4 regions of the Bradyrhizobium sp. AUGA SZCCT0160 genome follow, and region 4 is predicted to be linked to each of the others. Evidence: predicted binding sites of a transcription regulator. Region 4 holds the regulator's gene; each other region holds the start of a gene.
What was found. The regulator LexA, encoded in region 4, represses DNA repair genes until DNA is damaged. The targets are predictions, from matches to a motif close to TGTTCNNNNTGTGTTCNG.
Positions count from the first base shown of each region.

Region 1: a site for LexA is predicted at 1,387-1,404, ahead of ruvC (crossover junction endodeoxyribonuclease RuvC). Genes of this name have one in related genera too.
Region 2: a site for LexA is predicted at 2,142-2,159, ahead of recA (recombinase RecA). Genes of this name have one in related genera too.
Region 3: a site for LexA is predicted at 2,164-2,181, ahead of uvrA (excinuclease ABC subunit UvrA). Genes of this name have one in related genera too.

Region 1 covers NZ_JAFCMD010000002.1:192,325-195,681, reverse strand. The annotation lists gene JQ558_RS04505 (NIPSNAP family protein) at 1-190, opposite strand, end outside; gene ruvA (Holliday junction branch migration protein RuvA) at 216-833, opposite strand; gene ruvC (crossover junction endodeoxyribonuclease RuvC) at 830-1,357, opposite strand; gene JQ558_RS04490 (YebC/PmpR family DNA-binding transcriptional regulator) at 1,612-2,358, opposite strand; gene JQ558_RS04485 (methyl-accepting chemotaxis protein) at 2,577-3,357, shown strand, end outside.
Region 2 covers NZ_JAFCMD010000020.1:46,609-49,965, forward strand. The annotation lists gene JQ558_RS37470 (hypothetical protein) at 1-277, opposite strand, end outside; gene JQ558_RS37475 (hypothetical protein) at 268-837, opposite strand; gene recA (recombinase RecA) at 953-2,041, opposite strand; gene JQ558_RS27305 (hypothetical protein) at 2,871-3,050, shown strand.
Region 3 covers NZ_JAFCMD010000004.1:252,407-255,763, reverse strand. The annotation lists gene uvrA (excinuclease ABC subunit UvrA) at 1-2,077, opposite strand, end outside; gene JQ558_RS09325 (outer membrane protein) at 2,372-3,139, opposite strand.
Region 4 covers NZ_JAFCMD010000006.1:3,020-6,376, forward strand. The annotation lists gene JQ558_RS11755 (HAD family phosphatase) at 1-65, shown strand, start outside; gene glp (gephyrin-like molybdotransferase Glp) at 78-1,289, shown strand; gene lexA (transcriptional repressor LexA) at 1,503-2,210, shown strand; gene JQ558_RS11770 (hypothetical protein) at 2,439-2,678, shown strand; gene JQ558_RS11775 (hypothetical protein) at 2,818-3,240, shown strand; gene JQ558_RS11780 (ComEC/Rec2 family competence protein) at 3,283-3,357, opposite strand, start outside.

The sequences.
Region 1 (3,357 bases), on a different contig from region 4:
GTTCGTAGGCCGCGAGGCTCGGAAAGCTGAACATCGCCAACGCCACGTCGCTCTCGCCTTCGGATGGCAGAAAGTAGCCGTGATGGATGCCGCCGAACCGCGGCAGCAGCTCAAGCCACATCGCGCCGTACGCCTCGAAGTCGGCGAGCTTGTCCGGGTCGAGCTGGTACCGCAGATAACAGGTAATCATTTTGTGATGCTCCAGCGCAGTTCGTTCATTTCGCCAATTCCTTCAGCCCCAACCGGATCAGGTGGGCCGTTTCCGCATTCTCGCCGGCGCTGCGCGAGGCCGACGCGATGGCGGCCGCCGCCTGCGGCTGGCCGTAGCCGAGATTGACCAGCGCCGAGATCGCGTCGGTGACCGGGCGTGGCGCGCGATCATTGTCGATCGCTCCTGAAAGATGCACCAGCGCCGGATCGACGCTGGCGAAGGCCGGCGCCTTGTCCTTCAATTCGGTGACAATGCGTTCGGCGACTTTCGGCCCGACGCCGGGCGTGCGCGTCACCGCGGCCTTGTCGCGCAGCGCGATCGCGTTCGCAAGTTCAGCCGGCGGCAAGGTCGAGAGCACCGCCAGCGCCACCTTGGCGCCGACGCCCTGCACCGTCTGCAAGAGGCGGAACCATTCGCGCTCGATGTCGCCGCGAAAGCCGAACAGCTTGATCTGGTCCTCGCGCACATAAGTCTCGATCGAGAGCACCGCGGCCTCGCCGGGCGCGGGCAGCGCCTGCAGCGTGCGCGACGAACAGTGCACCTGATAGCCGACACCGCCGACGTCGAGGATCACGTAATCCTCGCCGTAGGAGTCGATCAGGCCCTTGAGTTTGCCGATCATATCCCCGCCACCTTCAGCCGCAGCGCCGTGCTGGCGCGGTGATGGGCGTGCGTGATCGCGATCGCCAGCGCGTCGGCGGCGTCGGCGGATTTCGGCTCGGCCTTCGGCAGCAGGATTTTCAGCATCACCGCGATCTGGTTCTTGTCGGCATGACCGGCGCCGACCACGGTCTTCTTGACCTGGTTGGGCGCGTATTCGGCAACCGATATGCCGAACATCGCCGGCGCCAGCATAGCGACGCCGCGCGCCTGGCCGAGTTTCAGCGTCGCAACGCCGTCCTTGTTCACAAAGGTCTGTTCGACCGCTGCCTCCATCGGGCGGAAATCGCCGAGCACGGCGGCGAGGCCTTCATGGATCGCGAGCAGTCGGCTCGCCAGCGGCTGATCATCCGGCGGCTCCACCGAGCCGCAGCCGATGAAGACCAGCCGGTTGCCCTCGGTCTCGATCACGCCCCAGCCGGTGCGGCGCAGGCCGGGGTCGATGCCGATGATCCGGACGGGTTGGCGAATCGGGGGAGATGTCATGGCCTGTGATAACGCCAGAGCGGCGTGAACGAAACATAAAGAGAACGTCATCCCCTGCCCAGGTCGCGTACCGACCATCAATTGTCATCCCCGCGAAGGCGGGGATCCAGTACGCCGGGAAGCCTGTGATGAATCGCAACTGCCCGGAGTACTGGATCGCCCGGTCGTAGGCGAGCGGAAGCGACGCCGTCCTTCAGACGGCTATGCCGGCCGACGACAGCGGAGCGTGGGGCCGCGTTCGCAGGGACGACAAACTACCCGCCCATCTTCGCCATCAGCGCGTCCGAGACTTCGAAATTGGCGTAGACGTTCTGCACGTCGTCGTGCTCGTTCAAATGGTCGATCAGCTTGAGCAGCTTCTCGCCGGTCTCGTCGTCCACCGGCACCGTGTTCTGCGGCTTCCAGGTCAGCGCCGCCTTGCGGGCCTCGCCGAACTTCGCTTCCAGCGCCTTGGCGACCTCGCGAAACGTTTCCTTGGAGGCGTAGATTTCGTGGCCGTTCTCGCTCGAAATCACGTCGTCGGCGCCGGCTTCGATCGCGGCATCCAGCATCGCATCGTCGGAGGCGACCTTGGCGTCGTATTCGATGATGCCGGTGTGATCGAACATGAAGGAAACCGATCCGGTTTCGCCGAGGTTGCCGCCGGACTTGGTGAAGTAGGAGCGGATGTCGGAGGCGGCGCGGTTGCGGTTGTCGGTCAGCGCCTCGACGATGACGGCGACGCCGCCGGGTCCGTAGCCCTCGTAGCGAATCTCGTCGTAGTTCTCGCCCTCGCCGCCGCTCGCCTTCTTCACCGCGCGCTCGATCGAATCCTTCGACATATTCTCCTGGCGGGCGGAAATGATCGCCGCGCGCAGCCGCGCGTTCATCGCCGGATCGGGCTGGCCCATTTTGGCCGCGACCGTGATTTCCCGCGCCAGCTTGCCGAACAGTTTCGACTTCTGGGCATCCTGCCGCCCCTTGCGGTGCATGATGTTCTTGAACTGGGAATGGCCGGCCATGCGGGGTCTCTTGGATTCGTTCGTGAGCGGATTTGAATGAAAACGCGGCCTTATAGGCCGTCAACCGGCCAAAATCAAAGATTCAAGGCCGTTCTGGTACTTAAGTAGTGCCCGTAAGATGGAATATGAGGCAGTTGTTAACCATGACTTCATGCCCGGATGAGAGGATGCGCCGCACCTACTCAACTTTTAAGAGACCCCAACCGTTAAGAGAGCCCATGGCGTTCGGTTTGTTTCGAAAGCGAGTGCCGGAGGCGTCCGCGCCTGCCGTTGAACCCAACAATCCGGGTGCGGTTCCGACGGCAGCAGCCGCGAGCGACGGCACCCTTGAAAGCGATTCGGCCAAGGAAATCCTTGAGCTGCTCGAACTCGAACTCGGTGGCATGATCCGCCAGCTCGAGCGCGCGGCCCATTCGGTCGCCGGCGGCGCCGAGGCCACCGCGGCGACGCTGACCACCATCCGCCACCGCACTGACGCCCTGACCGGCCGCACCACCGCAGCCCAGAGCACCGCGACCACTTTCTCGCAGGCCGCCGACAAATTCACCCATTCGGCGCAGGGCATCGGCGAGCAGGTGCGCGATGCCGGCAAGCTCGCCGACCAGGCCAGCGAGGCCGCCCGCGAAGCCAGCGCCAATGTGGACCGGTTGCGCGAATCCTCCGCGGCGATTGGCAATGTCGTCAATCTGATCGCGCAGATCGCGCGGCAAACCACGCTGCTGGCGCTCAATTCGACGATCGAGGCCGCGCGCGCCGGCGAAGCCGGGCGCGGATTTGCCGTCGTCGCCACCGAGGTGAAGGCGCTGGCGGTGCAGACCCAGAACGCCACCGAGGAAATCACCAGGAAGATCGAAGCGCTGCAGCGTGACGCCGCCGGCTCGGTCGACGCCGTGCATCGGATTTCGCAGGCGATCGAATTGATCCGGCCGGTGTTCGACAACGTCAACGGCGCGGTTGCCGAGCAAAGCCAGACCACCGGCGAAATGTCCGACAATGCCG
Region 2 (3,357 bases), on a different contig from region 4:
CGAGCGGGGTCAGCGACAGTTTGCTCTGCCTGTATCTCGCGAGACGGACCTCGTCAGCATGCATCTCGTCGGTGAACGGTCCCTCCTCAAGGCCGGCCACGGCAGGTGCCGGACCGCGCGCCAGCCCATCCAGCAGCTCGCCAACCTCCCAATAGCCGAATACACGTCGCGTGTTGCGCTTGTTGTGGCCCGGAAAGACGTCGAACGGAGTTGCGTCACCGGCAGCGACCAGTTCCAGCATTCGCATTTCGGTCGCGCCCAGGCCGGTTAAAGGCATGGGAAGCTCTTCGAGTAACTCCAGCACGACCTGTCGAAGCTGCGGCAGGGCGCTGACTTCCTTCTGAAGCAAATCAGCCCATTGTTGAGGTGTCGGCTGTCGATATGCCTGCCAGGCCAACTGGCGGCTTCAAGATGCTCGTTCCGGATTTTGACAGCCGGAGGCTTCCATTCTGAAATCGCTTCCGGAACCTGTTTGGCAATGTCGACGTCTGCCTGGAATAGGGTCAGCTTCGAGACACTACGCTCACGCGAGCTCAAGCAATCCAGAAGCTGCACGAGGATGAGTTGCGAGTTGGGGGCCGGATCAAACCAGAATTCAACGGCTTCGCAGCGCTCGCAGAGATCGAGCGCCCCCATCCCTTTCAAATGAAACTCTCCAAGCCGGTGCGGTGGAAAATGGTCCAGCGAGCCCGGCCCCAACATGGCTTCCAGCTTCACGTCCGATGGCAACTCGTCCCAGACGAACCGGAAGCCAAGCGGAATAACGATATCGCCGACTCCGGCGCGCAGGAGACACCCGCCTGCCGAATCGCTCGATGTCAAAACCAACCGCGTCATGTCAGTTCACCCGCATACGCAAAACAAAACGGGCACTGAGAACGTCGGCAACTCAACGTCCTCAGCACCCGCTATGTCGAAACCCGGATCATGCGATCCGAGACTTCGGAAAGTGCTATTCGTCGGCCGGCTCTTCGCCGTCGGCGTCGCGCTCGGGGGGACCGGCGAGAATCTGTTCGGCGATCAGACCGGAGTTCTGGCGGATCGCGGCCTCGATCTTTGCGGTCATGTCGGGATTTGCCTTGAGGAACGCCTTCGAGTTCTCGCGGCCCTGCCCGAGCCGCTGGCTGTCATAGGAGAACCAGGCGCCGGACTTTTCGACGATGCCGGCCTTGACGCCGAGGTCGAGGATTTCGCCCATCTTGGAGACGCCCTCGCCATACATGATGTCGAATTCGACCTGCTTGAACGGTGGTGCCAGCTTGTTCTTTACGACCTTGACGCGGGTCTGGTTGCCGACGACTTCATCGCGTTCCTTGATCGCGCCGATGCGGCGGATGTCGAGGCGAACCGAGGCGTAGAATTTCAGCGCGTTGCCGCCGGTGGTGGTCTCCGGCGAGCCGTACATCACGCCGATCTTCATGCGGATCTGGTTGATGAAGATCACCATGGTGTTGGATTTGTTGATCGAGGCGGTGAGCTTGCGCAGCGCCTGGCTCATCAGCCGCGCCTGCAGGCCGGGCAGCGCATCGCCCATCTCGCCTTCGAGTTCGGCCTTCGGCACCAGGGCAGCGACGGAGTCCACCACCAGCACATCGACCGCACCCGAGCGCACCAGCGTGTCGCAGATTTCCAGCGCCTGCTCACCGGTGTCGGGCTGCGAGATCAGGAGTTCGTCGATGTTGACGCCGAGCTTGCGGGCATAGACCGGGTCGAGCGCATGTTCGGCGTCGATGAAGGCGCAGATGCCGCCCTTCTTCTGGGCTTCGGCCACCGTGTGCAGCGCCAGCGTGGTCTTGCCTGATGATTCCGGCCCGTAGATTTCGACCACGCGGCCTTTCGGCAGGCCGCCGACGCCGAGCGCGATGTCCAGCCCAAGCGAGCCTGACGAAATCGTCTCGATATCCATCGAGCGATCGTTCTTGCCCAGCTTCATCACTGACCCCTTGCCGAACTGGCGCTCGATCTGGGAGAGCGCGGCGGACAGGGCCTTGGTCTTATCCATGGAGGATCCTTCGACGATACGCAGGGCAGTGGCGGACATGGGTGCTCCTTATGGCGGGGATTCGCTAGCGGGACAAACGGACGACGAGGGATCTAAAGGGATTCGATTGACGATGAGAACTTGTACCATCTTTGTTCTCTGTTCGCAATATGTTCTTTTAAGGTGAGCGGTCCTTCGCCCCTTCCGTCCCGGTCTAAGTTAATGATCCCTTTCGATAATCAGCCTTCCGAAGCCCAGCTACCCGCCGGTCGCGTAAACGAGGTCGCCCGAGTCGGCTCTGCCCGTAGTTCTCCGACCGTGAACAAGGTTCCGAGCGTATTGCTATCCTGATCGTTGCTCTCTCCAGCAAGGCAAAACAGGGCGCGCTGTAGCAATCGAAGCCCTGCCGCCTGCCGTCCCCTCGAAGCTGTCTTGGCGCGCCCAAAGAAACGGCCCCAGCCTCGGGGAAGAGGCACTGGGGCCGCTTATGCTGCCGGGGCAACTGGGGACTGGCAGCGCCTTTACAACTCCGCCCATTGCCACTTGTTCCCGAAATTCTGCGGCACTTTTTAGAAACCTTGTCCTGTCCCCGACGTATTCTCCAGGCTGGGGTATTGCAATTTCCAGCTCTGGTGCAACGCCGCCAAGCATTATTCAGCTTGGCGGCGCTGTGCTTTTGAGTGGCCGACTTTGCCTTCTCGGGTGTTCAATGTCGGCCGGTATCCACTCGGCGACGTCGGCCGCCCATTCTCCTTTGCATGGGGTTGTTTTCGCGATTTTGCATCTGAGCCGTCGTGTGACGATCATCACAGCAGTCCGTCGCGAGACCGCCTATCCCTGTCATCCAGGGTGGCGGGAATGGTCCTGCCCACGCAAACAGGAGACGGACATGACCGAACTCAACAACGAAATCTGCGAAATGTCGTTTGAACAACTCGAACAGGTCAGCGGCGGCGCCATCCTCGACCGGATCGTCGACGCGTACCTCAAGGCGTTGGGCGCCCGCTTGCTGGACGCCGTGCACCAGCCGCTGGTATCGCCGCAGAAGATGACCCTGCACATGCGATAGTGCCGGTCCGTCAAACCGGAATTGAGAGGCCGCCTTGGCGGCCTCTTTTGTTTGAGGACGCCGCCGGCGCCATGCCTGATGTCCGATTTCGGCCAGTTGCGGGAAGCTCAGCGGACCGCGCTCAACGCAACTTGTGCGGCGACGATCGGCGAATTGATCGGTGCCTTCGCTCGACGCGATTTCAAAACGGCACCGGCCAGATTTGAAACGTGCAGCGGCTCAGTTTCGAGTGTGCCAGCCATCACAGCCAACGGGAACATCCGAGCGCACCCTTGCAACGTGATTGTCGCAATCCCCATCAAAGGAG
Region 3 (3,357 bases), on a different contig from region 4:
TGTAGAGCGTGTCGATCAATAGCGTCGACTTGCCGCCGCCGGAGACGCCGGTCACGCAGGTGAACAGGCCGAGCGGAATTTCGGCCGAGACGTTTTTCAGATTGTTGCCGCGGGCGTTGATCACCTTGATGGTTCGGCGATGGTTCGGCGGCTTGCGCTCGGGGATCGCCACCGACAATTCGCCGGTGAGGTACTTTCCGGTCAGCGATTTCGGATTGGCCATGACCTCGGCGGGCGTGCCTTGCGCCACGATGTGGCCGCCATGCATGCCGGCGCCGGGGCCGATGTCGAGCACGAAATCGGCGAGGCGAATGGCGTCCTCGTCATGCTCGACCACGATCACGGTATTGCCGAGGTCGCGCAGCCGCTTCAGCGTTTCCAAGAGCCGCGCATTGTCGCGCTGGTGCAGGCCGATCGATGGCTCGTCCAGCACATAGAGCACGCCTGTCAGCCCCGAGCCGATCTGGGAGGCGAGGCGGATGCGCTGGCTTTCGCCGCCGCTGAGCGTACCGGACGAACGCGACAGCGTCAGGTAATTGAGGCCGACGTCGAGCAGGAAGGACAGCCGCTCGCGGATCTCCTTCAGCACGCGGATGGCGATCTCGTTCTGCTGCGCGTTGAGCGCCTTGGGCACGCTCTCGAACCATTCGCCGGCGCGCTTGACCGAGAGTTCACTGATCTCGCCGATATGCTTGCCGCCGATCTTGACGCACAGCGCCTCCGGCTTCAGCCGGTAGCCGTGGCAGCCCTCGCAGGGAATGTCCGAAAAATACTTTGCCAGCTCCTCGCGCGCCCATTCGCTCTCGGTCTCGCGAAAACGGCGGTTGAGGTTGGTGATGACGCCCTCGAACGGTTTCTTGGTGTCATAAGAGCGCACCCCGTCCTCATAGGAGAACTTGATCTCGTCGTCGCCGGAACCGTGCAGGATCGCGGCCTGCGTCTTCTTCGGCAGGTCCTTCCACTTGGTGTCGAGCGTGAACTTGTAGAACTTGCCGAGCGCGGTCAGCGTCTGGATGTAATAGGGCGAGGACGATTTGGACCAGGGCGCGATCGCGCCCTTGCGCAAGGTCAGCTCCTTGTCGGGGATGACGAGGTCTTCGTCGATATGCTGCTCGACGCCGAGGCCGCCGCAGGCCGGGCAGGCGCCATAGGGGTTGTTGAACGAGAACAGCCGGGGCTCGATCTCGGGAATGGTGAAGCCAGAAACCGGGCAGGCGAATTTCTCCGAAAACAAAATCCGTTCCGGGCCGGTCTTGTTGTGGATCTTTGCCGTTTTCTTGTCGGACTTCTTTTCCTCGGCAGCGCCCGCGGGCGCGTCGGCGTATTCGATCACCGCCAGGCCTTCGGCGAGTTTTAAGGCGGTCTCAAAGCTTTCGGCGAGGCGCTGGCCGATGTCGGGGCGGACCACGATGCGGTCGACGACGACGTCGATGTCGTGCGGGAATTTCTTGTCGAGCGTGGGCGCTTCGGCGAGCTCATAGAAGCTGCCGTCGATCTTGACGCGCTGGAAGCCCTTCTTGAGGTATTCGGCGAGCTCCTTCTTGTACTCGCCCTTGCGGCCGCGCGCGACCGGTGCCAGCAGGTAGAGCCGCGTGCCTTCGGGCAGCGCCAGCACGCGGTCGACCATCTGCGACACCAGCTGGCTCTCGATCGGCAGGCCCGTTGCGGGCGAATAGGGCACGCCGACGCGCGCCCATAGCAGGCGCATGTAGTCGTAGATCTCGGTAACGGTGCCGACCGTCGAGCGCGGGTTCTTCGACGTCGTCTTCTGCTCGATCGAGATCGCCGGCGACAGGCCGTCGATCTGGTCGACATCCGGCTTCTGCATCATCTCGAGGAACTGGCGCGCATAGGCCGAGAGCGACTCGACGTAGCGGCGCTGACCCTCGGCATAGATGGTGTCGAAGGCGAGCGAGGATTTGCCGGAGCCGGACAAGCCCGTGAACACCGCAAGCTTGTCGCGGGGAATCTCGACGTCGATGTTTTTCAGATTGTGCTCGCGCGCGCCGCGGATCGTTATCGCGCGCGTTCCCGAGCCGGCGTTGGTTTGGCGCTTCGCCCTCAGCACTTCATCCATATCGGCATTTCCAGGCGCGTGGAGGCGCGCCACGTTGGGCGCGCATGGCCAGGGAAGACCTTAGCCGGGCGCCGATGGCAGAAAGCTGGAACGTAGGAAGAACGGGCCGGGATTTCCAGTGCTCGCAGCAAGCCATCAACGGTTTGTTTTGCAAGGAGTGCCAGGGAACTGCAATGGCAGCAGATGGCAGCGGAACCGCGGGCAGGATGACGTCGTCGCCGCGAATAAAACCGCAACCAAAAGAAAAAGGCCGGCGCGAGGCCGGCCTTTTGAAATCGTCTGATGCAGCGAAGCTCAATACTTCGCGATCACCGGGCCACCCCAGCGATAGTTGACGCGGACGGTGACGAGATCGACGTCCTGACGGATGCGCTCGTTGAACGTTACGCCGGCCGGGCCGATGGCAGCGACAGCGCCGTTGCTCACAAAGGTATGGGTACGATCCTGCATGAACATGTGATTGTATTCGATGCCGGCCGACCAGTTCGGCGCGAAACCATATTCGAGGCCGACACCGACCACGCCACCCCAGCGGGTATCGTCACCGGTCGTGGCACCCACAACGTTGGCGACATTGCTCCTGATGTCGAAGCGATCCGCGGTCACGGCCGCACCGCCCTTGACGTAGAACAGCACGTTGTTGGCGGCCCAGCCGACCTGACCGGTGAACGTGCCAAATGCGTCGATCTTCGAGCGGATGTTCGTGGCGGGGACGAAGAGGCTCACATTGCTGCCGCGGAAGTCGGCCCAGTTGCCCTGTCCTTCAACGCCGAACACCCAGGTGCCCGCCTGCCAGCGATAACCAATCTGACCACCGGCCGTGCCGCCGGTCGCGTCATGGCAACCTTCGTTGGCAATGAATGCGCCAGCCGCGGTCACTGCGTCCCAGCACTTGCGGCTCGAACCCCAACCACCGTTGGCGCCGATGTAGAAACCGCTCCAGTCATAGACTGCCGCGATCATCGGGGGGGCCTTGGTGTAAGGACGCGCAGCGAGATCAGCCGCAGCGGCGGGAGCCGCAAAGGCAACGAGAGCAACAGTACCAAGCAAAAACTTCTTCATTTCAAATAGTCCCCAGTCCTTTGTCCGCTTCCCGTTGGTCCCGAAGCGTTTTTGTCCAAGACGCGAGCGCCGCGCCGCTGGACAAGCCATACGCCAATTCAACCGGAAATGCCGTCTCCGAAATGCAACACTCGCGGGCGAAGTGCAGACCTTCAAGGTAATGATTTGTTTAGAATATCCGCCATGCAGCTCCGGCTCCGCGCGGCTTCCCGGCACGG
Region 4 (3,357 bases):
TGGCCGCGGTGCATGTGACAGGGCCGGATGATGTCGCAAAGGCGCTTGCCGCGCTGGGAATTTGAGAGGGTGTTGCCGTGGCCCTGATGCCGGTCGTTGATGCACTGACCGCGATCCTTGCGGGCGCCGATCCCCTGGCGGAAGAAATGGCCGCACTCGACACCGCCTGGCATCGCGTCCTCGCGCGCGACCTTGCCGCAAAGCGCACGCAGCCGCCGCGGGCGATGTCGGCGATGGACGGCTATGCGGTGCGATCGGCCGATGCCGCCGACCTCTCCGCGCGGCTGAAGGTGATCGGCGAAGTCGCGGCGGGCCGCCCGTTCGAACGCAAGGTGGGCCCGGGCGAAGCGGTCAGGATTTTTACCGGCGGGGTGATCCCTGATGGCGCCGACGCCGTCATCATCCAGGAAGACACGGCCGCCAGCGGCGACCACATCACGATCACGGAAGTTGCAAGACCGGGACGGCATATCCGCGCCGCCGGCGCCGATTTCCGCGAGGGCGATGTGCTGCTCACCAAAGGAAGCCGCCTCACCGAACGCGATCTGTCGCTCGCTGCCGGCATGAACTATCCGGAACTTGCCGTGATCAGCCGCCCCAAGGTGGCGGTGCTCGCCACCGGCGACGAGCTGGTGATGCCGGGCTCGATCCCGGGCCCCGGCCAGATCGTCTACTCCAACGGCTACGCGCTGCGCGCGCTGGCGCGGGCCGAGGGCGCCGAGACCATCGATTTCGGCATCGCCGCCGACACGGTCGAGGCGACCACCGACGGCATCCGCCGCGCCCGCGCATCGGGCGCCGACATCCTGATCACGATGGGCGGCGCCTCGGTCGGCGACCACGACCTCGTCAAGCGCTCGCTGGAGGCCGAGGGCGTCGCGATGGCGTTCTGGCGCATCGCGATGCGGCCGGGCAAGCCGATGATGCACGGGCGCCTCGGGGCGATGCGGGTGATCGGCCTGCCCGGCAATCCGGTCTCGTCCTATGTCTGCGGTTTCCTGTTTCTGGTGCCGCTGATTCGCGCGCTGTCGGGCCGAAAAACCATCCATCACGCGCGTGAGACCGCCCTGCTCGGCCGCGATCTTCCCGCCAACGACCAGCGCGAAGACTATCTTCGCGCACGGCTTGAGCAGCGCGAAGACGGCGCGTTGATCGCGGTGCCGGTGAGCCACCAGGATTCGTCGCTGCTTGGGAATCTCGCTGCGGCACGGGCGCTTTTGATACGTCCGCCGTTTGCGCCGGCGGTGCCTGAAGGCACGCCATGCGAGTTCCTGCGCCTGCCGGAATGACGCGTCCGGGCGGCCTGTTCGAGTGAACTCGGCGCGCGTTCACCTGAAATTAAGTGGTTGCGGAACATGTATCGAACATATAGTGTCCGTTCATGATTTGTTTCGAGAGCTAGTGTCTACAAATGGGAGTTTTGGACTTCCGAATTTGAGACCGCGGCCTCTGCAAGCTGAACGACCACGAATTACGACGCGCCAACCGGGGGATTGCTCGAGATGCTTACGCGCAAACAGTATGAACTTCTGCGTTTCATCAACGAACGGCTCAAGGAAGCCGGCGTGCCGCCCTCCTTCGACGAAATGAAGGATGCGCTCGACCTCCGCTCCAAATCCGGCATCCACCGCCTCATCACCGCCCTGGAAGAGCGCGGCTTCATCCGCCGCCTGCCCAACCGTGCCCGCGCCATCGAAGTCATCAAGCTGCCCGAGCTTGCGGGCGCCGGTAACGGCAACGGCCGCCGCGGCTTCACCCCGAGCGTCATCGAAGGCACGCTCGGCAAGGTCCGCGCCGCCAGCGCGCCCGCCGAGGACGATGGCAACCGTCCGGTCGCCGTTCCCGTCATGGGCCGGATCGCCGCCGGCACGCCGATCGAGGCGCTGCAGACCCGCAGCCACACCATCAGCGTACCGCCGGACATGCTCGGCTCCGGCGAACATTACGCGCTCGAAGTCCGCGGCGATTCCATGGTGGACGCCGGCATTCTCGACGGCGACATGGCGCTGATCCAGCGCAACGAGACCGCCGACACCGGCGATATCGTGGTGGCGCTGATCGACGAGGAGGAAGCCACCCTGAAACGCTTCCGCCGCCGCGGCGCCTCGATCGCGCTGGAGCCCGCCAACACCTCCTATGAAGTCCGCATCCTGCCTCCGAACCGGGTCCGGATTCAGGGCAAGCTGATCGGGCTGTACCGGAAGTACTGAGCGCGGCCCGCGCCAGATGCAAGCCGCGTTCGGCACCGCAAAAAAGCCCCGGCCATCGACCGGGGCTTTTCGTTGCCTGCAAGTTGGGACAGCCTTAACCGTCGCGGTGCGCTTGCATACGTCCCACAATTGCCCAGAACGCAGCAAAAACTGGCGGCGTGAGCGCGCTGTTTGGTTTGAGGCGCGCTCGAAAGCGTGCGAACGGGGGGACGCGACGTGGTCAGCAATATGATCACCAAGATCACCTGGCAGCGGGCGGGCCTAGTGACCGAGCCGGGCCGCTACATGCTCCGGTTCGGCTGGCTGACAGTGACGGCGGAAGATCTCGCGATCTGGCAGCAATTTCCGGAGGCCGCGTTCACGCTGGTCGCGCTACCCGGGATTGCCGACGACGGACGGGAGCAATTCCATCTCGGCGCCTTCGAACTTCCGCTGCCGCCGATGCCTGAAAATCCGCAGCCGCCGTAGCGCGTTTGTGATCGGTTGCGCCGGCCTTTCCGTCGCACAAATGTCCAGAACAGGAATAGACTTTGCTCAAGTCCACTCTGATAGAGGCCAGCGCCTCGAGGGAGGCACGGGTCTCTATCTCTTACGAGGGAGCGATCCGATGTGTGACTATAGTTTGCACGCGATGGCAACGCGTCCTGCTGAGGTCGGCGAGACATTGATATCGACCACCTTCCGCGGCACCTCGACCCGCGGCTTTGCCAGCGAACGCGACCCTGCAGTCGCGGTCTGCATGCTGCCCGGGACCGAACTGGCCTTCGCGCAAGACGTCAAATACGACAATCGCTGGATCTGGACGCGGACGATCGGTTTTCGCGTCGGCAAGTTCAACACCATTGATCCGCACATCAAGGAACGTCATCACGACGCGATCGAGTTTCCGGACGGGAGCCATGTGCTGGTGACGCAGCTTTGCGAGGGTCAGCGCGTCACCGTGCTGCAATTGCCGGTGGTGCATCCGATTCCCGAGCGCGCGGCAACGAAGGCGGACACTACGACGACGACACCGCTTTCCACCGGTTGAATTCCGCGCCGCCGGTCGCGCCCCGCCGGGGAACGTGAATCCTTATTCCTCGGCCTGCAGGTCCGCTTCCGACGGGGTCGCATCGACCGCACGTGGCGCCGCACGGCGTGGCGCGAG